2 regions of the Rhizobium sp. BR 362 genome follow, and region 1 is predicted to be linked to the other one. Evidence: predicted binding sites of a transcription regulator. Region 1 holds the regulator's gene; the other holds the start of a gene.

Region 1 (11,250 bases):
TCGGGGTTTTGCTGCGGTTGCTGAGCGCGGCCGCGGCGTGGGCGCGGTCATTCCTCGTCCCAAAGCGACACAGCCGGAACGGACACAGGATCAAGCCGCCCTTATCGCCCGCCTTCGCCTTGCGGCAGGCGGCATCCGACTCAGCATTTACCATTTAGCCGCAGAAGAGGCAGCGCACGGCCGTGCGGTGCTATTTGCGCCGGTCTATATCGGCGCCGGCGCGATCTTCTGGTTCTCCGCCGGAGCCGATCCGCCACCGCAGGCCGTTTTTACCGCCCTCCTTATTTTTGCCGTTGCTTTTTTCCTCCGACAGGAGGCCGGACGAGTGCTGCGGCACCTGCTGTTCGCCGGCATGCTTGGCTGCGCAGGCATGGCTCTGGCGCAATGCGAGACCTGGCGGGCGTCGACGATGATGCTCGATTCCGCGGTGACGACCACCATTACGGGCCGGATCGAAAGACGCGAGGCCGATGACAAGGGACGCTGGCGCTATGTCGTCGCCCTGGAGACAACGGAAAAACCCGCCATTCGCCGGCCGCCGGCGCAGGTCACGATCTTCGTGCGCAAACAAATCCAGCCTTTTGAGCTCGGCGATCGCATTCAGGGCAGGGCGCGACTGACGCCGCCGGCCGGACCCGCCTTGCCCGGCCTCAACGATTTCGCCTTCAGCGCCTATTTCGATGGCACCGGCGCGAATGGCTTTGCCTATGGAACGCCGATGCTAATGTCGCCATCTGGTGATGTTGCCCAGGGGTCGTTTCTGGACAAGGCGGATATTTGGCTTGCGCGTTTGCGCAGCAGCATCGGCGACAGGATTAGGACGCTTTTGCCCGGTGACACCGGCGCCTTCGCGGCATCGCTTGTCACCGATGAGAGACGAGCAATTTCGGATGAGACGACGGAAGCGCTCAGGACTTCAGGCCTTGCGCACATCATTGCAATTTCCGGCCTGAACATGGCGCTGTCTGCAGGCATTTTTTATGTCGGCCTGCGCTATGCGCTTAGCCTATTTTTCGGCGTGGCACAGGCCTGGCCAACGAAGAAGATCGCAGCCTTCGGTGCGCTGATCACAGTGACAGCCTATTATTTTATTTCCGGCTTCGGGGTATCGGCAGAGCGCGCTTTCATTATGATGGCGATCATGCTGATCGCCGTGCTCTTCGACCGGCCATCCCTCAGCCTTCGCAATGTGGCGCTGTCCGCGATCGTCATCCTTATTCTGTCGCCGTCGCAGGCGCTCGGACCAAGTTTCCAGATGTCTTATGCCGCCACATTGGCTTTGGTGTCGGGTTATTCGCTTTGGACGAAAAGACCGCATCGGGAGAGCGTTCTCTCCCGCTTCCGGCTCATGCGTCCGCTGCTCTTCGTCTCGCGCTTCTTCGGAGGCATATTGTCGACCTCCTTTATCGGCGGCGCATCGACTGCGATTTTCTCGATCGAGCATTTTCACCGGTTGGCGACATATGGGCTTATCGCCAATCTGGCGGCTATGCCCGTCGTCTCATTTGTGGTCATGCCGTTTGGCATGGCGGCGACGCTGCTGATGCCATTCGGCGTCGATGCTCCCTTCTGGCAGATCACCGGCGCGGGCCTTGATGCTGTCATCGTCATTGCCAAAACGGTCGCCGCCTGGGGCGGCAACATTCCCTTTGGCCGGTTGCCGGTCTGGCTGTTCCCGACGGTCATAGCCGGCTTCTTGCTGATGACCTTGCTGAAAACATGGCTGCGGCATGCAGGTGCATTTTTGATCATCGGTTCGGTCGCGGTCGTGGCACTCAGCCCCGGTGTTCCGAAACCCGATCTGATGATCTCCGAGGACGGCACGCTCGTCGCATTGCTGCGCAACGGCGCGTTGACGACCAACCGGGAAAAGCCGCCCGACTTCATCTTCGAGCAATGGCAAAGAGCCCTGGCGATCACCGAGCAGCAACCGCCAACGATGCTTCCGCCCGGCAGTCAGCTCCCCAAGATCAGCAAATCGGACAAGCATCGCCGGCTGACTTCCGACGAGCAAGTCGCCGTTCGAAAGGCGATGGATGCGGCACTGGACAATGCCGGGCAGGGTGGCTTCGCCTGCCAAAAAGGGGCATGGTGCGTGGCAATGCTGGACAATGGCGAAATGCTCGTCACCATTGAGGATGCTGCCTATCTCGCCCCAGCCTGCGACACCGCTAACATCGTCGTCACCCCCGTGCGTCTGCGTCTGGACCACTGCCGCTCTGGCGCCATGCTTTTTACAGGTGCAACGCTACGCCGCACCGGATCCATCGAAATCAATCTCCGCGCCGACAAGCCGATGATAACGGCGGCGTTTGAAAATCTGACGCGGCCATGGAGCCTTCATCGCGCTTACGACTGGCGAACGGGCACTTTCGGAGCGCCGATCGCACCGGTGTCACCCGTCAGTGATAGCGGCGAATGAGGCCGACAAGCTTGCCTTGTACTTTCACGCGATCCGGCCCGAAAATACGGGTCTCGTAAGCCGGGTTCGCCGCCTCCAGCGCGATCGAAGCTCCCTTGCGACGGAAGCGCTTCAGCGTCGCCTCCTCGTCATCGACGAGAGCAACGACGATGTCGCCCGGATTGGCGGTGGTGGCGTTGCGGATAATGACCGTATCGCCGTCAAAGATGCCGGCGTCGATCATCGAGTCGCCCTTGACCTCCAGCGCATAATGTTCGCCGGAGCCGAGCATGTCGGCGGGAACCGTGATGTCGTGGGTATTGTTCTGAATGGCCGAGATCGGAACGCCGGCGGCAATGCGGCCCATGACGGGAACTGAGACTGAACTGTTGTTTTCCTCAATCACCGGCTTGGCGGGAGCAGGCGGCGGCACAAGTTGCGGCTTGCCAAGGCTCCCCTCGATGACGCTCGGTGAAAAACCGCGACGCGGCTGCAAGCTCGGGCTATAGGCCTCGGGCAGCTTGATGACCTCCAGTGCCCGGGCCCGGTTCGGCAGCCGGCGTATGAAGCCGCGTTCTTCCAAGGCAGTGATGAGACGATGAATCCCGGACTTGGACGCAAGGTCCAGCGCATCTTTCATCTCATCGAAAGATGGCGGAACACCGGACTCCTTCATTCGTTCGTGAATGAAGAGAAGCAGTTCCTGCTGCTTGCGCGTCAACATCGTTTTGAACCTCAGGAGTGAGAAGGTGTCGTGAAACAAATCCAGAACGGACACTATATGTTCCATATGTGTTCCGCAAGCCCTTAAATTTTGGTGAAGATTTTGTAAGCGCAACAAATAAATGGGAACATAACAGGTCCCGGTCGGACAGATTTTTTTCGATACATCCGAGTTAAAGACCGGAAATATATCAGGAATTCTGCGGAAAGCCTTTTTGTGCCCGTCAGGACAGCTCATCCAAAAAAGCGATGTGAGCCCATCTGTTTGCTAACTAAGCTCTTTGGGGAGGATGGTTGCTGAACGAAGGAGGGCAATCTGTAGATCAGACTGGGAAGATTGGATTCGGAGCGGCTTTGATCGGTTCCGTCCGTAGCGATATTGGACGGGAATTCAATAGCTTGGGTTTTTTCTGGAACTCCCGTGCCGATGCTCGAGCAAGGTGCGGTCGTTGGCTATCTGCCGCAGCATGCTGCGCCCGGCCAGAATCATTTCGAAGAGAAAGGCGATAAAAGCGCCCATGAGCGCGAAGACGGCAAGGCCGAAGAGCCAGAGCAATAATTGCTCGCGAAACTGCTGGCGAATCGCACCGCCCATGAGACCCAGCGTCGCGAGGCATGTGAACACGCCCGATGCCGTGCCGAGCAGGACTGCAATCTCTAGCGCCAATGTTCGCCGCCGCAGATAGTAGAGCTGCAGCAACCGCGTTTCATCCGGATCGTCCGAGGTCACCCGTTCGAAAAGGCTGTTGACCCGGTCGGAGACGCGAGCGAGCCTCGCCGAAAAGACATTGAGGCATCCGGCGGTGCCTGCCAGCAGAAAGACCGGAGTCAGTGCTATTTGGATAACATGCGCGGCAATAGACGTCAGATGGTCGTTCAGCACATTGGATCTCCTTCCTGTCCAACGTCATCCAGTATCGCCCCTGGGTGTCGCCTTGCAAAAGAAGCGCGCGGAGATGAGGCTCGTTGCTGATCTCATGCGAACGTTTTATGTTGGTGGCGCCGCCGATTGCGTCATTTGCTCAGCTATCTTCTTTCTCTGCAGTGTCATGGCGGCGACTGCGGCGTCCTGTTTTTCCTCTCCGCCCACCTGCACCGTCGGCTGGGCGAATTCGATGCCGTTTTCCATGAAGGCGTCGCGGATCATGGTATAGGCTTGGCGCCGTATGTAGGTTTGCCGGCCGGGAAGGGCGGTAAACGCAAAGCTCAGTTCGATACCGAAGTCGCCAATCTGCTCCACACCTTTCATTTTCAGGGTCTCGAGAATCTGCGGTCCGATTTCCGGATCTTCCTTCAACCGTTCTCCGATTTGCTTGACGATCTTTTTCGCCTTGGCGACGTCGGTGTTGAACGGAACCCGCAGCAAGAATTTATCGATCGCCCAGTCGCGGCTCATGTTCTGAACGGCGCCGAGTTCGCCGAAAGGAACGGTGAACACGGGACCATGATGATGGCGAAGCCTGACGGAACGCAGACTGAAGGATTCCACGGTTCCCTTGTAGCTGCCGCTCTGAACGTATTCGCCGACGCGGAAGGCATCGTCCATCAGGTAGAAAATGCCGCTGACGATATCTTGACGAGCGTTTGCGAACCGAAACCGATCGCTACGCCGAATATTCCGGCCCCCGCAATCAGCGGCCCGATCTGCACGCCCATTTCGGATAGCACGGTAAGGAGGGTGGCCGCGATGACGATGGCTGCCAGCGCGTTGCGGAAGATCGGCAGCAGGGTGCGAAGGCGGCCCGCGCGCGCCGCTTCCATGGATAGCGCGGATTCGCCGCTATCGGCGGCGCTCAATTTCTCGTCGATGAATGCCTTCGACAATTGCCAGCAGAGATCGGCCAAAATCAGAACGACGATGCTCTTCAGCGCGCCGCGAACGGCGGCGTCGATAGCCGGATTTTCCCGTGCGAGAATGTTGGGATCATAGTGCCAGACGACGGTGATCCAGGCGACCGCGGCTGCGATGACAAGCGCCCGCGCACCGCGAACGGCCAGCACCATGCGAGCACTGTTCTTGTTGTCACCAGGCCACCGTCCCTTTGCGAATGCTTCGGCCGTTCGTCCGACCGCAGCCAGCAGCCCCGGAAGAACAACGGCATAGATGCCGAGCCAGAAAAGGCCGACGAAGTTGGCTACCCAAAGGAGCCAGAGGCAGGCGGCGTAGAGTGAATAGAGGATGTTCATGAGCATTAGCTGTCGGGCGGCGCTTTCCGTGGCCGGTCGCCGCCACACCGCTTCGAGCGCGATCAGCAACAGGAGAACGGAGAAACAATGGGAGACGACAGTCCCCACATCTGCGTCGATGGAGAGCGGTTTGGTCAGCGATGTCGTGGCGACGGCTATGGCCAAAACGGCAATGAAGAGACGGGCCCTACGATAGCCGAAAGCGGACAAAGCGCCCGCATCCATCGATAGTTTGCAAAGGGCAAACGCGAGGCGAGCGCCAATGAATGCCGCCAGATAAAACAGGATCACGACGTGCAGAAGCGGCGGCCAGTCTATGGCCAGGAAAATAGCGGAGCTGGCGAGGGTGAAAGTGATCCATGGTCCGAATTCCCCGATCGTATGCGCGACAAGAGGATTCTGAAACTTCGCTTTGAGCACGGTCTTCTTGAAAAACCATTCCACTGCGAGACCGACGCAGACCAGTGCGGTGAACATGACGAACGCCGGCGCAAAGCCGCTATTTCTTGCTTGCTCACGCACTCTGCTCGCTGCAGCGGCGAGCTGCGCCGGTACATTTGGGATTGCTGACCGCAGGGCCTGAAATCGGGCGCGGGCGCGGGCCTCTCCCGTTTCGACCAACGTCGCTGCCGCCGCCGAAGGTGCCCGCTGCTGCTCGGCTGCTTGTCGCTTTTCGAGCCATTGGCGTAGCTCCGGATCATTCATCAAACGCAGCAGTTCCGATAGCTTTGCGGGCGGTGCTGTGGGGGCCGCTTCGGGAGCCTGCGCTTGGCACAGTTGCGGCGCGATAGCCGTGAAAACAAGGACAAGCGCAATGGCGGCGAAGCCGCTCGGCATATGTGCAATGAAGCGCGCGGCAGGATTCATGAGCCTTCGCGCTGCCCCGACCAAGGCTAGACAAAGAGAAGCGGCCAAATGTAAGACCGGGCGTATGGGCGCCCCCTCGACGAGCATCAAGCGCATGTCTCCCCCCAAGCACCCGACAATCAGATTGAGTACTGCTGCAAAGATAGAAGTAACGGGCCGCTTTCCTGCCTCTCCGAGATCGGATGGTGAATTGCGTTGCCGTTGGACAATCCGAACTGAAGAATGCGCGTCTTTGTCTTGCTGCCGGGAAACGGACTTTTCGGCGCAATCCTCACCCGTATCAATTACCTGTTGCTGCGCTACAGGTCATTTATTGCAGTATGATGCGGATATTGCTCGAATTATTGCCCTCTAACAAGGGAGAGTTTCGTGCCAGGGCTATATAATTCGGCTAGTTCGCGTGCGGATTTTTGCGGGAGCGCTCTTCTGCAGTCTGCTCCGACGCTTTGATCTTGAATTGAGCGGCGGATAGGCGCAAACCTGCCGACGAATGAAGGGGGAGACCATGACCTCATCGCCGCATCCGCTGGATCATCTCGTTCTGCCGACAATCAATATCGCTGTGGCGCGGGAACGGCTGGGGAAGCTCGGCTTTACCGTCGCCCCCGACGCTCGCCATCCCTTCGGCACGGAAAACGCCTGCGTCTTCTTTCCCGACAACATCTATCTGGAGCCCTTGGGCGTCGCGTCCCGTGAGCAGTGCCAGAGGAGCGTGGCGGAAGGAAATGTTTTCGTCGCTCGCGACCAGGCTTACCGTTTTCGCATCGGTGATGAAGGTTTTTCAGCCATCGTTTTCGGCACGGATGATGCGGTCGCCGATGACAAGCGGTTCCGGGCAAATACGATATCGGCCGGAGACACGCTGGATTTTTCCCGGCCGATGCGCATGCCGGATGGCTCGGAAGTAACGGCGGGTTTCCGTCTCGCTTTCGCAGCCGATCTGCGTTCCCCGGATTTCTTCGCCTTCTGCTGCCAACGCATCAATCCCTTGCCGACCGATCGCAGCGCCTTGGAGCGGCATGCCAATGGCGTGACCGGCATTGCAAAAATTGCCATATCGGCGCCGAATCCGGCCGCATTCCGTAGCTTTTTCGAGCAGGTCGTGGATGGACCAAAGATAGTGGATCATTCTTTCGGCCTCACCGTTCATGCAGCCAATGCAGCGGTCGAGATATTGACCTCGGAGGGCATGGAAGCCTTTTATGAGTGGCCGGTGCCGGCGGAGGATCCCGGCCTTCGCGCACGGGCAATCCTTTTCAAAACCCGCGATCTTTCCGTGACATCGGCGCATTTGGCTGCTAACGGCGTCACATACACGCGTAAGAACAATCGTATTCTGGCAAAGCCCGCCCCCGGACAGGGCGCGCTGTTCGCCTTCGAGGAGATAGCATGAACACGAATTCCGAAGTGACCGTCGGCGAGGGAGCCTCCAAGGTCCTGTTCTCCAATACTACAAAGTTGTCGCTGATCGCCGGCCCCTGCCAGATGGAAAGCCGCGACCATGCCTTCATGGTCGCCGGTGTGTTGAAGGAGCTTTGCGGCAAGCTCGGCATCGGCCTTGTCTACAAATCGTCCTTTGACAAGGCAAACCGCACGTCACTCTCGGGCAAGCGCGGCATCGGCCTGGAAATGGCGCTGGAAGTCTTTGCCGACCTCAAGAAAGAATATGGCTTTCCGGTTTTGACCGACATTCACACTGAAGAGCAGTGCGCGATTGTCGCCAAGACGGTCGATATTCTGCAGATCCCGGCCTTCCTGTCGCGCCAGACCGACCTTCTCGTTGCCGCCGCCAAGACCGGCCGCGTCGTCAACGTCAAGAAAGGTCAGTTCCTCGCGCCCTGGGACATGAAGAACGTGCTGGCCAAGTTGAATGACAGCGGCAATCCGAATGTGCTTCTGTGCGAACGGGGCGCATCCTTCGGTTACAATACGCTCGTTTCCGACATGCGCTCGCTGCCGATCATGGCGGCAATGGGTGCGCCGGTCGTCTTCGACGCGACCCATTCCGTGCAGCAGCCGGGTGGGCAGGGTGGCTCGACGGGCGGTGACCGCCGGTTTGTCGAAACCCTCGCGCGGGCTGCTGTCGCCGTTGGCATTGCCGGCCTTTTCGTCGAGACCCATGAGGACCCGGACAATGCCCCATCTGATGGTCCGAACATGGTCTATCTGAAGGATATGCCGCGGCTTTTGGAAAAGCTGTTGGCCTTCGACGCGATCGCCAAGGCCTAAGAAATGGGAAGCATTCAACAGGCTGACATGAACTTGCGCTACGCGGCCTGTGGGAGCTTCAATCGAGGATGCGGGGCGGCATTGTAATTTCCGCATCTTCGACTAAGACAGATTTCAATCGATTTATCACCAGCGAGCAGGAAGCTATCATGACCGCAATCACCGACATTATCGCCCGCGAGATTCTCGACAGCCGTGGCAATCCCACCGTCGAAGTCGATGTGTACCTCGAAGATGGCAGCATGGGCCGCGCTGCGGTTCCGTCGGGCGCTTCGACGGGCGCGCATGAAGCCGTCGAAGTTCGCGACGGCGGCAAGCGTTATCACGGCAAGGGTGTCGAGAAGGCCGTCGAAGCTGTCAACACCGAGATCTTCGACGCGATCGGCGGCATTGACGCGGAAAACCAGATCCAGATCGACAACATCATGATCGAGCTTGACGGCACGCCGAACAAGTCGCGCCTCGGCGCCAACGCCATCCTCGGCGTATCGCTCGCCGTCGCCAAGGCTGCCGCCCAGAGCGCCAACCTGCCGCTCTACCGCTATGTCGGCGGCGCCCACGCGCGCCTGCTGCCGGTTCCGATGATGAACATCATCAACGGCGGCGCCCATGCCGACAATCCGATCGACTTCCAGGAATTCATGATCCTGCCGGTCGGCGCAGATACTCTCCGCGACGCCGTGCGCATGGGTTCGGAAATTTTCCACGTTCTCAAGAAGGAACTGGCTTCACAGGGCCACAACACCAATGTCGGTGACGAAGGCGGCTTTGCGCCCGGCCTCTCCAGCGCCCCGGCTGCCCTCGACTTCATCATGAAGTCGATCGAAAAGGCAGGCTACAAGCCGGGCGACGAGATCGCTCTCGGCCTCGACTGCGCTTCGACGGAATTCTTCAAGGACGGCAAGTATGTTCTCGAGGGTGAAGGCCGTACGCTGGAATCCGGCGCCATGGCCGAATACCTTGCCGAACTCGCCGCCAAATATCCGATCATTTCGATCGAAGACGGCATGGCCGAAGACGATTGGGAAGGCTGGAAGATCCTGACCGACCTGACCGGCAAGAAGACGCAGCTTGTCGGCGACGATCTGTTCGTCACCAACTCGGCTCGTCTGCGCGACGGTATCCGCATGGGTGTCGCCAATTCGATCCTCGTCAAGGTCAACCAGATCGGCTCGCTGACCGAAACGCTCGACGCCGTCGAAACCGCGCATAAGGCCAACTACACGGCCGTCATGTCGCATCGTTCCGGCGAAACCGAAGATTCGACCATTGCCGATCTCGCTGTTGCCACCAACTGCGGTCAGATCAAGACCGGCTCGCTGTCGCGTTCCGATCGTCTTGCCAAGTACAATCAGCTCATCCGCATCGAAGAAGCGCTCGGCCCTCAGGCACAATATGCCGGCCGTTCCATTCTTCGCGGCTGATAGCGCATACCCCTGAAAATCCGCGGGATTTTCGGAAGGCTTAGCGTGCGCCGGATAACGATCCGAGTCGTCTTATAAGCCAATAATTTCCAGCTCTTGAACCGCGCCTTCGGGCGCGGTTTTTTGTTGGAAAAATGGCAGAGTCAACGGATGGTTAATCTCTGGCGGCTAATGTTGCCATAGGTGTTTGATTTAGCGTGATCTTCTCCGTAACCGCTTCGTATTTCAGTCGCGGACCTGGGTTCGGGATCATTCGATAGAGCGTTTTGAGCAAGCGAGTATGTGGACAAAATATCATAAGAAGAGAAAGTTCGGCCGTTTCGTTCTTCCCGCCATCACGGTCGCCTTCGTGAGCTATTTCGGCTACCACTGCATTCACGGCGACTACGGTCTGAAGGCGACCGAGGTCTTCGAGAAGCAGCGCATCGATCGCAGCAAGGAACTCGCCGATCTCGTCGCCAGGCGCGAACACCTTGAAAAGGAAGTGGCTTTGCTTAGCGACGGCTCCCTGGACAAGGATATGCTCGACCAATATGCGCGCTATCAACTGACCTACTCCAAGGCCGACGAGATCGTGATCTTCAATAAATAGTCACAATTAACCGAATTTCGGTTAATTGCATTTTTCGTAATCCCTTCAATGGCTTGCGAAGAATATGAGCCATGCAATTATAGCATTGCTGTGGCGAGCAATCTTCCCTATGTTACGCGGCACTACATAACGAGGCCACTCACATAGGGAGAGTTGAATGGCGCCGCGAAAATCCGCGTCCGTTTCCAGCCGCAAGACAACATCCAAGCCTGCAAGAGACACCAATGGTGGTGCAATCGCGGAATTCGACCGCGATGCGGAGCTCAAGGCCTATCGTGAGATGCTCCTGATCCGCCGCTTCGAAGAGAAGGCCGGCCAGCTCTACGGCATGGGCTTCATCGGCGGCTTCTGTCACCTCTACATCGGCCAGGAAGCTGTCGTCGTCGGCATGCAATTGGCGCTGAAGGAAGGCGACCAGGTCATCACCGGCTACCGCGATCACGGTCATATGCTGGCAACCGGTATGAGCGCCCGTGGCGTTATGGCCGAGCTCACCGGACGTCGGGGCGGCTATTCCCGAGGGAAGGGCGGCTCCATGCATATGTTCTCCAAGGAGAAGAACTTCTACGGCGGCCACGGCATCGTCGGTGCGCAGGTCTCGCTCGGCACAGGCCTCGGCTTCGCCAACTGGTACCGCGGCAATGACAATGTCAGCGTTGCCTATTTCGGCGATGGCGCCGCCAACCAGGGCCAGGTTTCCGAAAGCTTCAACATGGCGCAGCTCTGGAAGCTGCCGGTGATCTACGTGATCGAGAACAACCGTTACGCCATGGGCACGTCGACGGCGCGCGCAACCGCGCAGGCCGACTTCTCCAAGCGCGGTTCCT
Region 2 (11,250 bases), on a different contig from region 1:
TTCGATGCCGAGGTCGACGTGCTCAAGCAATATGGCGCCGATACGGTGATCATGGGAGAGCGGGAAATTGCACTGGGGATGGTTGACCGGCTGGCGCAAGTGCATCATGACAGGCCGCACTATGAAGACGCGCAGCGTCCTGATATCATCATCGAACCGTCGGAATCCGCTCCGGCAAAGGAATGAAGGCCCTTTTAACCGTTGAACCCATTCGAATTCGGCGCTGCCGACAGCGAAGAGAGCGATAGCAGGATGACGCGACGTGCCGGAGCGCGCGTGATCGCCTCGCTGTTCGTCGCCTTCTTCGCTTATCTCGGACTGGCGCTCGGCGGCGGCATCAATCTTGCCGCGCGGGCCGATGCGGAAGCCTTCTCCTCCGGCAAGGACACCCAACCGCTTTATCTCGCCCTGCGCGATCCGGTGCGTGGCACTGTCGTCGCCGACCGTACGGTCACGCCGAAAGCTACCTGGCATGATATCGGACCGGCAACACTTACGACCCTTCCGTCGCTCAGACTTCTGAGCAATCCGGGACTGCCGCGCGAGCGCGGCGAACTCGCGCGGCACGAATCGCTTGCTTTCCGCGCCTATCTCGCCCGCGCCCCGCCGGCTGCTTTCGCCTGACCGGTTCGCGCGCCTGACGGCGCATCTTCGACATGACCTAACGTCCGCCAGCGGCAGGCTCCGCTGGTATAAGTGTATTTCCAAGGATAATACTCATGCGCACCTCACCATGGCTGGTGGTCCTCTATACTGTGATCATCGTGCTTGGCCTTTTCATCGCCCTGCCGAACGCGCTGCCGCAGTCGGTCTTAAGCAAAATGCCGTCCTGGCTGCCGCACAGCCAGGTTTCCCTCGGCCTCGACCTTCGCGGCGGCTCCTATCTCGTCCTCGAAGTCGACGAGAAGGACCTGACCAATGGCCGGCTGCAATCGCTGCTGCAAGACTCGCGCCGTGTCCTGCGCGACAAGAACATCCAGACCCGTTCGATCGTCCGCAATGGTGACCAGATCGTCGTCACGCTGACCGATCCGTCACAGAGCAACGATGCGGTGACGCAGTTGCGGACGCTTGCCAATACGATCGCGTCCGGCCTTTCCGCCGGCCAGTCCGACCTGACGATCACGCCGAATGGCAATGCGATTGCCATGTCCTTCTCGCCGGCCGGCATCGCCAGCAACGTCGATTCCGCCGTCCAGCAGAGCCTTGAAGTCATCCGCAAGCGCGTCGACCAGGTGGGCGTCGCCGAACCGACCATTCAGCGCGTCGGTCCCAATCGCGTCCTCGTCCAGCTTCCCGGCGCACAGGATCCCTCGCGCCTGCGCGAACTGCTCGGCTCGACCGCGAAGATGTCCTTCCATCTGCTCGCCGAGAATGTCGATCCGAAAAACCCCGGGCCCGGCGTTTCCATCCTGAAGGATGACCAAGGCAACAGCTTTCCGGTTCTCGATCGTATCGAGCTTGCCGGCGACCGCCTCACCGACGCCCGCGTCAGCTTCGATCCGAATACGCACGAGCCGCTCGTCACCTTCCGCTTCGACAGCGCCGGCGCCAACCGCTTTGCGGAAATTACCCGCGAGAATGTCGGCAAGCCTTTCGCCATCGTGCTCGACAACAAGGTGCTGAGCGCGCCCAATATTCGCGAGCCGATCACCGGCGGTTCGGGCCAGATCTCCGGCAACTTCACGGCTGACAGCGCAACCACGCTCGCAGCCCTGCTGCGCGCCGGCGCTCTGCCAGCCAAGCTCACCGTCATCGAAGAGCGCACGGTCGGCGCCGACCTCGGCAGCGACGCGATCCAGAAGGGTATCTATAGCGGCCTGATCGGCTTCGTCTTGGTTGCCGCCTTCATCTTCGTGCTCTACGGCGCCTGGGGGATTCTCGCGAATGTTGCACTGCTCATCCACACGATCCTGACATTCTCCGCCCTGACGCTTGTCGGCGCCACGCTGACGCTCCCCGGCATCGCCGGCGTTGTCCTTGGTATCGGTCTTGCGGTTGATGCCAACGTTCTCATCAACGAGCGCATCCGTGAAGAAACCCGCAAGGGCCGCGGCGCCTTCGCCGCCATCGATAACGGCTTCAAGAAGGCGTATTCGACGATTATCGACGGCAACATGACGGCCCTGATCGCTGCCGCCATCCTGTTCTACTTCGGCTCCGGCCCGGTTCGCGGCTTTGCCGTGACCATGGGTCTCGGCCTCATTATCTCGATGTTCACCTCCGTCGCCTTCGTGCGCGTCGTGATGATCGCCATCACCCGTCGCCGCAAGCTGAAGGTGCTCAACATAAGGCCGCTGATCCCCCTCAGCCCCTATGACAAGCACATCCAGTTCATGAAGGCCCGCTTCTTTGGCGTTACCGTCTCGGCGATCCTGTCGATCGCCTCGGTGGTCCTTTTCATCCATCCGGGCCTCAACTACGGCGTCGATTTCCGCGGCGGCATCCAGATGTCGGTCAAGACCAAGGACACGGCCGATTTGGCGACGTTCCGCGAGGGCCTGAACACGCTCGGCCTCGGCGAAATCGCACTGCAGTCCTTCGGCGACAACCACAGCCTCCTTGTCCGCGCCCAGCGCCAGGACGGCGGTGAAGAGGCGCAGACGGCCGCGGTCACCAAGCTCAAGGCAGAAATCATCAAGATCGACCCAACCGCGACCATCGAAGGCACGGATGTCATCGGTCCGAAGGTTTCGGGCGAGCTTGCCTGGGCCGGCATCCTGTCGGTCGTGATCGCCAGCCTGGCGATGCTGTTCTACATCTGGTATCGGTTCGAATGGCCGTTCGCGGTCGGCGCCATCGTCACTCTGATACTCGACGTCACCAAGGCGATCGGCTTCTTCGCGATCACCGGCCTCGATTTCAACCTGACGGCCATCGCCGCGATCCTGACGCTGGTCGGTTATTCGGTCAACGACAAGGTCGTGGTCTATGACCGTATGCGTGAAAACATGCGGCTCTACAAATCGATGCCGCTGCGCGACATCATCGACAAGTCGATCAACGAGACCTTGGCGCGAAGCCTTTATACCAACGCCACCGCCTTCCTGGCGCTGGTGCCGATGGCGATCTGGGGCGGCAGCGCCGTCTCGAGCTTCGCGATCCCGATGGTGTTCGGCATACTTGTCGCAGGCGCCTCGTCGGTCTTTATCGCCGCTCCGATCCTGCTCTTCCTCGGCGATTGGCGCCGCCGCCATGCCAAGGCGGTTGCCAATGATGAGAAGCCTGGCGACGACAAGTCCGACAAGGACAACAAGCAAATCCCCGCCGCCGAATAAGCGGCAGACGGACACGAACGAGGGCATGCCCGACTTTCGGGCATGCCCATTCTGCCTCCGATCAGATGGAGGGCATATGCAGCGGCAGTCCTGGACGCGGTGCCGCTATTCTCTCCAAAACACCGTTTTCCTGCTCGGTGATGAGCGCATATTTGCCATCGAGCGTGAACGCGATGTTGCCTGGCCGCGCGCCATTGGTGCGGATACGGCCCGTGATCTTTCCGCTGGGATCGACCAGGCAGATCTCCCCTTGTCCGTAGACCGCGCAATAAAGCGTGCCATTGCGATCGAAAGCCATGCCGGCCGGCCCACGCAACACCTTCACGGCAGGCGCCGGCATGACCTGCGCAAACAGTTCCTGCCGGCCGCCGACGATCTGGCGAAAGATTTTTCCGGTCAGCGTCTCGCTATAGTAGAGCAATCCGTCCGGCCCGAACGCAATGCCGTTGGCGTAGAGCAAGCCAGTCGCCAGCACGCGCTGCACCCGGCCTTCCGCCGGATCGATCTGGTAGATACGGCCGTTATACGGTGCCTGGAAGAAATCGGGATTGATGTCGGGGCCGTCGAGCAGATCGGAGATACGAACGCCGGAATCGGTCATGTAGAGCAGACCGTCCGGGCCGAAGGCAAGATCATTCGGGTAAAGAAACGGGCCGTCCTTGCCGCCTTCGATTACCTGCAGGGTGCGGCCTTCCGGAGAGACCTTAACAAGGGAGTTTTCGGGACCCCCCGCCACCCAGAAACAATGATCGCCGTCGATCGCCAGCCCGGTCGGCCGGCCGCCGGGCCGGCAGATTTCGCGGCGCACACCGGCCGCAATCATCGTCAAGCAACGGCGGCTCTCGTCGGTCTCCACAAGCGCTACACGTCCGTCCGTCAGGGCAACCGGCCCTTCAGGCTGGCGCAATCCGGTGGCGATCGTCTCGTTCATGGTCGGGAACCCTCAGCGCGCCGATACCCCAAAATCATGAGTCATAATGGTAAATAAGTACCCCAACGGCATTTTACGAGGCAGCGCCGCTAAATCTGAACCAAATTCATGACGGCAGGGTCACATCTTTGTGCAGATTCGGCCGAACTTGACAGTTTCAGCCAATTGCGAACATTCATCGAACATTCGGATATTATTGCGAACATGATTCGTCGGAGATTTCGTGTTCGCGCGCCTGTCGTCCGAAGCCTTCAGGAGAGCCCATGACCGCCGCCTATCTGGAAAAGCTGAACCCGGAGCAGCGGCAGGCCGTCGAGCACGGCACGACGGTCGACGGCAGCCATATTGCCGGGCCGCTGCTGGTGATCGCTGGCGCGGGCTCCGGTAAGACCAATACGCTGGCCCACCGTGTCGCGCACCTCATCGTCAAAGGCGCCGACCCCCGCCGCATCCTGCTGATGACGTTTTCCCGCCGGGCGGCCGCCGAAATGGGCCGCCGCGTCGAACGCATCTGCCGCGATGTGCTTGGCGCCAATGCCGGCATTATGGCCGATGCGCTGGCCTGGACCGGGACGTTCCATGGCATTGGCGCACGGCTCCTGCGCGATTACGCCGAACAGATCGGCCTCGACCCGGCCTTCACGATCCATGACCGCGAAGACAGCGCCGACTTGATGAACCTCGTGCGCCACGAGCTCGGCTTCTCAAAACTGGAAAACCGCTTTCCGACCAAGGCGACCTGCCTCTCGATTTATTCCCGCGCCGTCAATTCGGAAGCGCCGCTCGAAGAGATGCTGCGCGATTTCTTCCCCTGGTGCGCTACCTGGGACAAGCAGTTGCGCGAGCTCTTCGCGGCCTATGTCGAGGCCAAACAGGCGCAGAATGTGCTCGATTACGACGATCTGCTGCTCTATTGGGCGCATATGCTGCACGAGCCGCTGATCGCCGAAGATATCGGTGGCCGCTTCGACCATGTGCTTGTCGACGAATATCAGGATACCAACCGGCTGCAATCGTCGATCCTGCTGGCGCTGAAGCCGGACGGCCAGGGATTGACCGTCGTCGGCGACGATGCGCAGTCGATCTATTCCTTCCGCGCGGCTACGGTGCGCAATATCCTCGATTTCCCAACCTCCTTTACCCCCGCCGCCAACATCGTCACACTCGACCGCAATTACCGCTCGACGCAGCCGATCCTGGCCGCCGCCAACGCGGTGATCGATCTTGCTTCCGAGCGTTTCACCAAGAACTTGCGCACGGAGCGGCAAAGCGCACAGCGCCCGCGGCTGGTGACGGTGCGCGACGAAAGCGATCAGGCGCGCTACGTTGCCGACCAGGTGCTGGAAAATCGGGAGAGCGGCGCGAAGCTCAAGCAGCAGGCCGTACTTTTCCGCACCTCGCATCATAGCGGACCGCTGGAGGTGGAGCTTACCCGCCGCAACATTCCCTTCGTCAAATTCGGCGGGCTGAAGTTTCTCGACAGTGCCCATGTCAAGGATATGCTCGCCGCCCTTCGCTTTGCCCAGAACCCGCGCGACCGCGTTGCCGGCTTCCGGCTGATGCAACTCCTTCCGGGCGTCGGCCCTTCGACCGCCCAGCGCGTGCTCGATCATATCTGGGAACAGGCCAGTCCGATGGCCGCCCTTACCGATTTTCCGGCACCGCCGCGCTCGGGGGAAGACTGGACGGCATTCGTTGCGACGATGCAGGAGCTGAAGAGCGGCAAGGCCGGGTGGCCGGCGGAAATCGGTCTCGTGCGGCAATGGTATGAGCCGCATCTAGAGCGGGCGCATGAGGATGCGGCAACGCGTCAGGCGGACCTGATCCAGCTCGAACAAATCGCCGGCGGCTACGGCTCGCGCGAGCGCTTCCTCACCGAGTTGACGCTCGATCCACCCGATGCCACCAGCGACCAGGCCGGCGTACCGCTGCTCGACGAGGACTATCTGATCCTCTCGACCATCCATTCCGCCAAGGGCCAGGAATGGACGAAAGTCTTCGTCCTCAATGCCGTGGATGGCTGCATTCCAGCCGATCTCGCCGTCGGATCATCCTCTGAGATCGAGGAGGAACGGCGGCTGCTTTATGTCGCCATGACCCGTGCCAAGGACGGCCTCGATCTCGTCATCCCGCAGCGCTTCTTCACCCATGGCCAGCATGCCCAAGGCGATCGGCATGTCTTTGCTTCACGTACCCGCTTCATTCCGGTGACATTGCTACAATTCTTCGAAGTCTGTGGCTGGCCACAGGCTCGGTCGGAGAGCGCTGCAGCGGTTCAGGCACGGCAAGTGCGCGTCGATGTCGGGGCGCGGATGCGCGGCATGTGGCGGTGAGATGAGGTTTATTTATAGAGGTCGCTGTTCCGGTGAAGCCCCTCACGGTAGCCCTCTCCCCCCTTGCGTGCAGGGCAATTGCATATGGGGCATGCCAGCGCCGTAAGCTCCTTCTCCCCTCGGGGAGAAGGTGGCCCGAAGGGTCGGATGAGGGGGTCTTTCTCCACGGGAAGAGTGACCTTTCGCTTGCGCTCAGGGTGCTCGTCGTTCCACTCCTCGCCCCCTCATCCGCCTGTCGGCACCTTCTCCCCGGGGGAGAAGGGGTTGCGCGGCAACAACCTCATCTCATATGCGATTCCCCTGCCTCAGGGGTGAGGTCGGAGTGAGAGACAGCCTTGCACCCGGCCAACGATCCAGCAAATACTCAGCTCATGTCCCGGAACATCTCGATGATCGCCGAAAAGTCTCGCCCGCCGTTACCCTGTTTCTCGAAGAGCGAATAAAGTTGCGCCGCTTCCGCGCCCAGCGGCGTCGATGCGCCGCCCGACAGTGCCGCCTCCTGCGCAAGCCGCAGGTCCTTCAGCATCAGTGCCACCATGAAGCCCGGCTTGTAGTCGTTGTTGGCGGGCGAGGTCGGCACAGGCCCGGGCACCGGGCAATAGGTATTGATCGACCAGCATTGGCCAGACGACGTCGAAGCGACGTCGAACAGGGCTTGGTGCGACAGGCCGAGCTTTTCGCCGAGGACGAAAGCTTCGCAGACACCGATCATGGAAATGCCGAGGATCATGTTGTTGCAGATCTTCGCCGCCTGACCGGCACCGGCGTCGCCGCAATGGACGATTTTCTTGCCCATGACTTCCAGCAGCGGTTTGGCGCCTGCAAAGCTTTCCGGCGACCCGCCGGCCATGAAGGTGAGCGTTCCGGCCGCAGCACCCCCGGTGCCGCCGGAGACAGGCGCGTCGAGCGACAGGCAGCCGGCATCACCAGCCATGGCATGGGCCTTGCGGGCGCTTTCGACATCGATGGTCGAGCTGTCGATCAGCAAAGTACCCTTCGGCACTGAGCGCAGGATATCGGTCCAGACCGTCAGCACATGCTGCCCCTTCGGCAACATGGTGATAACGGCTTCGGCATCGGCCAACGCCTCGGTCAGCACGTGTGCGGCCTTGACGCCCGTTGCCTCCGCGGCTTTCAGCATATCATGGGAGAGATCGAAGCCGATGACGTCATGGCCAGCCTTGACCAGATTGGCGGCCATGGGACCGCCCATATTGCCGAGGCCGATGAATGCGATCCGTGTCATGATGCTCTCCTCCCGTTATTTTTCCATCGCGAAAAGCAGCGGCTGCGCCGGCACAAAGAAACGCTCGATGGCGGCATCGTCGACCTCGGCGAGGCTTGCCGGCGACCATTTCGGATTGCGGTCCTTGTCGATGACAGCGGCGCGCACGCCTTCGTAAAAGTCGGGATTATACAATATTCCCAAGCAAGCACCGAGTTCGCGGTTCAGGCATTCGGCGAGGCTTGCGCTGTTGCGGCCGGCCCGCAGCAGTTTCAGGGTCAATTTCAGGCTGGTGGGAGAGCGCGTAGCGATCATTCGCGACGTTTCGGCGGCGAAATCGCCTGCCTCTCGTGCCAGCGCCTCCTGAATATCCTCAACGGTATCATATGCCAGCGCCCGATCGATCATATCGCGGTTGGCGGCGAGCCGACTTTCGACCGCGGGGACTGCCATGCCTGAAATCACCCTGTGCAAATCGTCGGCAGCCGTGGCGTTGGGCAGCGCGCCGATCGCCTTGATCAGCGCTGGCAGATCGGAGGACGCGACGCAGTGATCTGCCAGCCGCGCGTGAATCGCATCGGCGGCGTTGATAGCAAGGCCTGTCAGCCCCATCCATGTGCCGGCTTCGCCGGGCGCCCGCGGCAAAAGCCAGGTGGCGCCGACATCGGGAAAATAGCCGATGCCGGTTTCCGGCATGGCGAGCCGGGTGCGCTCGGTGACGACGCGATGGCTGCCATGGGAGGAGAGCCCGACGCCGCCGCCCATGGTGATACCATCCATCAGCGCCACATAGGGTTTGGGATAGCGGGCGATGGCATGGTTGAGGCGAAACTCCTCGCGCCAGAAGCTCTCGGCTTCCGCAGAACCTCGTTTGCCGCTTTCATGCAGCAGGCGGATATCGCCGCCGGCACAGAAGGCGCGCTCACCCTCACCCTTGACGATGACGCTGGCGATGGAGGGATCGGCGGCGAATTCAGCAAGAGCAGAAGTAATCGCCCGGATCATCGGCAATGTCAGGCTGTTCAGCGCCTGCGGCCGGTTGAGGCGGACGAGGCCGACCGATCCCTGACGTCCGATGATGACCTCGTCTATGCTCTGCATTCGAAACTCCCTGTGCGCGCCTTCCGCAATCAATAGGCGCTCAGCGGTTGTCGGCAAGGATCATCTCGGCGGCTTTTTCGGCAATCATGATAGTCGGCGAGTTGGTGTTGCCTGATGTAATCGACGGCATGACCGAGGCGTCGGCGATGCGAAGTCTTGCCAACGCGCGAAACCGCAGACGCGGATCGACCACGCTTTGCGGATCGCCGCCCATGCGGCAGGTGCCGACCGGATGAAAGATCGTCGTGCCAATATCGCCTGCCGCGCGCTCGAGGTCGGCGTCCGTCTGATAGGACGGGCCGGGCTTGAACTCCTCCGGCAGGAACTTGGCGAAAGACGGCTGCGCCACGATCCGCCGCGTCAGGCGGATGGAGCGCACGGCGATTTCGCGGTCGCGCAATGTCGAGAGATAGTTTGGGCTGATCTTCGGCTGGGCTGTGAACTCGGGACTCTCGATGTGCACGGAGCCGCGGCTCTCCGGCCTCAGATTGCAGACGCTGGCGGTAATCGCCGGAAACGGATGGACGGGATCGCCGAACTTATCGAGCGAAACCGGCTGCACATGATATTGCAGGTCCGGCGTTTCCTTGTCGGGGCCGGAGCGGGTGAAGATGCCGAGCTGGCTCGGCGCCATCGCCATCGGCCCGGAGCGGCGCACGAGATATTCCAGCCCGATGGCCGCCTTGCCAAGCAATTTGGTCGCCTTCTCATTCAAGGTCGGCACGCCCGTAACCTTGTAGGCCATGCGCAGTTGCAAGTGATCCTGCAGGTTCTCGCCGATCGCCTTGACCTCCCGCACCACCTCGATGCCGGCCTGGCTCAATATCTCGCCGCGGCCGATACCAGACAGTTCCAATATCTGCGGCGAACCGATCGCGCCGGCTGACAGAACCGTTTCTTTCTCGGCATAGGCACGCTTCACCACGCCGTCATGCTGGAATTCGACACCGGTAACGGCATCGTTCTCGACGAGCAGGCGGCGGACCTGCGCTTTGGTGAGGATGGTGAGATTGCCCTGTTTCAGAGCCGGCCGCAGAAAGGCCTTCGCGGTATTCCAGCGGACACCGGAGCGCTGGTTGACATCGAAATAGCCGGAGCCTTCATTGTTGCCGCGATTGAAATCCGCCGTTTCGGGAATGCCGGCTTCGCGTGCGGCCGCCTGGAAGGCATCGAGCACAGCCCAGCGCACGCGGGCCTTCTCGACCCGCCACTCGCCACCGGCGCCATGCATCTCGTCCTTGCCCCTGTAATGGTCTTCGGACTTCACGAAATAGGGCAGCACATCGTCCCAGCTCCAGCCGGTGCAGCCGAGTTGCCGCCAGAGATCATAATCGCGTGCTTGGCCGCGCATATAGATCATGCCGTTGATCGAGGAGCTGCCGCCGAGCACCTTACCGCGCGGATAGTTCAGCGAGCGGCCGTTCAGCCCGGGTTCCGGCGCGGTGGTGAAGCACCAGTCCGTGCGGGGATTGTTGATGCAATAGAGATAGCCGACCGGGATGTGGATCCAGTGGTAATTGTCGCTGCCCCCCGCCTCCAGCAATAGCACCCTGTTGCTGCGATCCGCCGACAGCCGGTTGGCAAGCACGCAACCGGCACTGCCGGCGCCGATGATGATGTAGTCGAAGCGATCCATCTGCATGCCCCCTCACCCTAACCCTCTCCCCGAGGGGAGAGGGGACCATTTCGGCATTTGCGTCGCCCTCCAATCCGGTGATTTTCAGGAACAGTTCCCCCTCTCCCCTCGGGGAGAGGGCTGGGGTGAGGGGGTGCATAGCAAAAACGCATAGGCCCAATCTTCACCGCCGATACTCAAATCCTAGCTTCCGCCCCAGTCGCGAAGCATAAAACTCGCCGATAATACCGCGTCGGAAGAGCAGGACGCAGACCATGAAGACGATGCCGGTGATGACGGTGACCGGGAATTCCGACGTCGCGAGGTAGTTTTCCAGGGTGGCCACGAAGCCGGCACCGAAAAGCGGGCCGATCAACGTGCCGATGCCGCCGAGCAAGGTCATCAGGATCACCTCGCCCGACATCTGCCAGGCGACATCCGTCAGCGTCGCGAATTGGAAGACCAGCGCCTTGACCGCACCCGCAAGCCCGGCAAGCGCGGCCGACATGACGAAGGCGCCGAGCTTATAATGCGCCACGGAGTAGCCGAGCGAAATCGCCCGCTGCTCGTTTTCCCGGATCGATTTCAGGATCATGCCGAAGGGCGAATTGATGAAGCGCCAGATGATCAGCACGCCGATGATGAACACCGCCAGCACGAAATAATACATGTTGAACGAATTATTCAGGTCGATGACGCCGAAGAGATAGCCGCGCGGCACCGACTGAATGCCGTCTTCGCCTTGGGTGAACTTCGCCTGCAGGCAG

What was found. Region 1 encodes LexA, which represses DNA repair genes until DNA is damaged. Its sites were predicted from a motif close to TGTTCNNNNTGTGTTCNG; they were not measured.
Region 2: QDY28_RS17685 (ATP-dependent helicase) is a predicted target of LexA. The motif match lies at 4,377-4,394, and genes of this name have one in related genera.

Annotation. Positions count from the first base shown of each region.
Region 1 is NZ_JARWGH010000016.1:91,824-103,073, reverse strand. It holds gene QDY28_RS19625 (ComEC/Rec2 family competence protein) at 1-2,422, shown strand, start outside; gene lexA (transcriptional repressor LexA) at 2,403-3,125, opposite strand; gene QDY28_RS19615 (DUF2721 domain-containing protein) at 3,516-4,007, opposite strand; gene QDY28_RS19610 (mechanosensitive ion channel family protein) at 4,113-4,670, opposite strand; gene QDY28_RS19605 (hypothetical protein) at 4,670-6,178, opposite strand; gene QDY28_RS19600 (VOC family protein) at 6,684-7,571, shown strand; gene kdsA (3-deoxy-8-phosphooctulonate synthase) at 7,568-8,407, shown strand; gene eno (phosphopyruvate hydratase) at 8,557-9,831, shown strand; gene QDY28_RS19585 (FtsB family cell division protein) at 10,112-10,423, shown strand; gene pdhA (pyruvate dehydrogenase (acetyl-transferring) E1 component subunit alpha) at 10,581-11,250, shown strand, end outside.
Region 2 is NZ_JARWGH010000013.1:48,636-59,885, reverse strand. It holds gene QDY28_RS17705 (cation:proton antiporter domain-containing protein) at 1-186, shown strand, start outside; gene QDY28_RS17700 (hypothetical protein) at 253-624, shown strand; gene secD (protein translocase subunit SecD) at 720-3,278, shown strand; gene QDY28_RS17690 (SMP-30/gluconolactonase/LRE family protein) at 3,340-4,209, opposite strand; gene QDY28_RS17685 (ATP-dependent helicase) at 4,473-6,542, shown strand; gene mmsB (3-hydroxyisobutyrate dehydrogenase) at 6,907-7,788, opposite strand; gene QDY28_RS17675 (enoyl-CoA hydratase/isomerase family protein) at 7,804-8,868, opposite strand; gene QDY28_RS17670 (GMC family oxidoreductase) at 8,909-10,504, opposite strand; gene QDY28_RS17665 (branched-chain amino acid ABC transporter permease) at 10,668-11,250, opposite strand, start outside.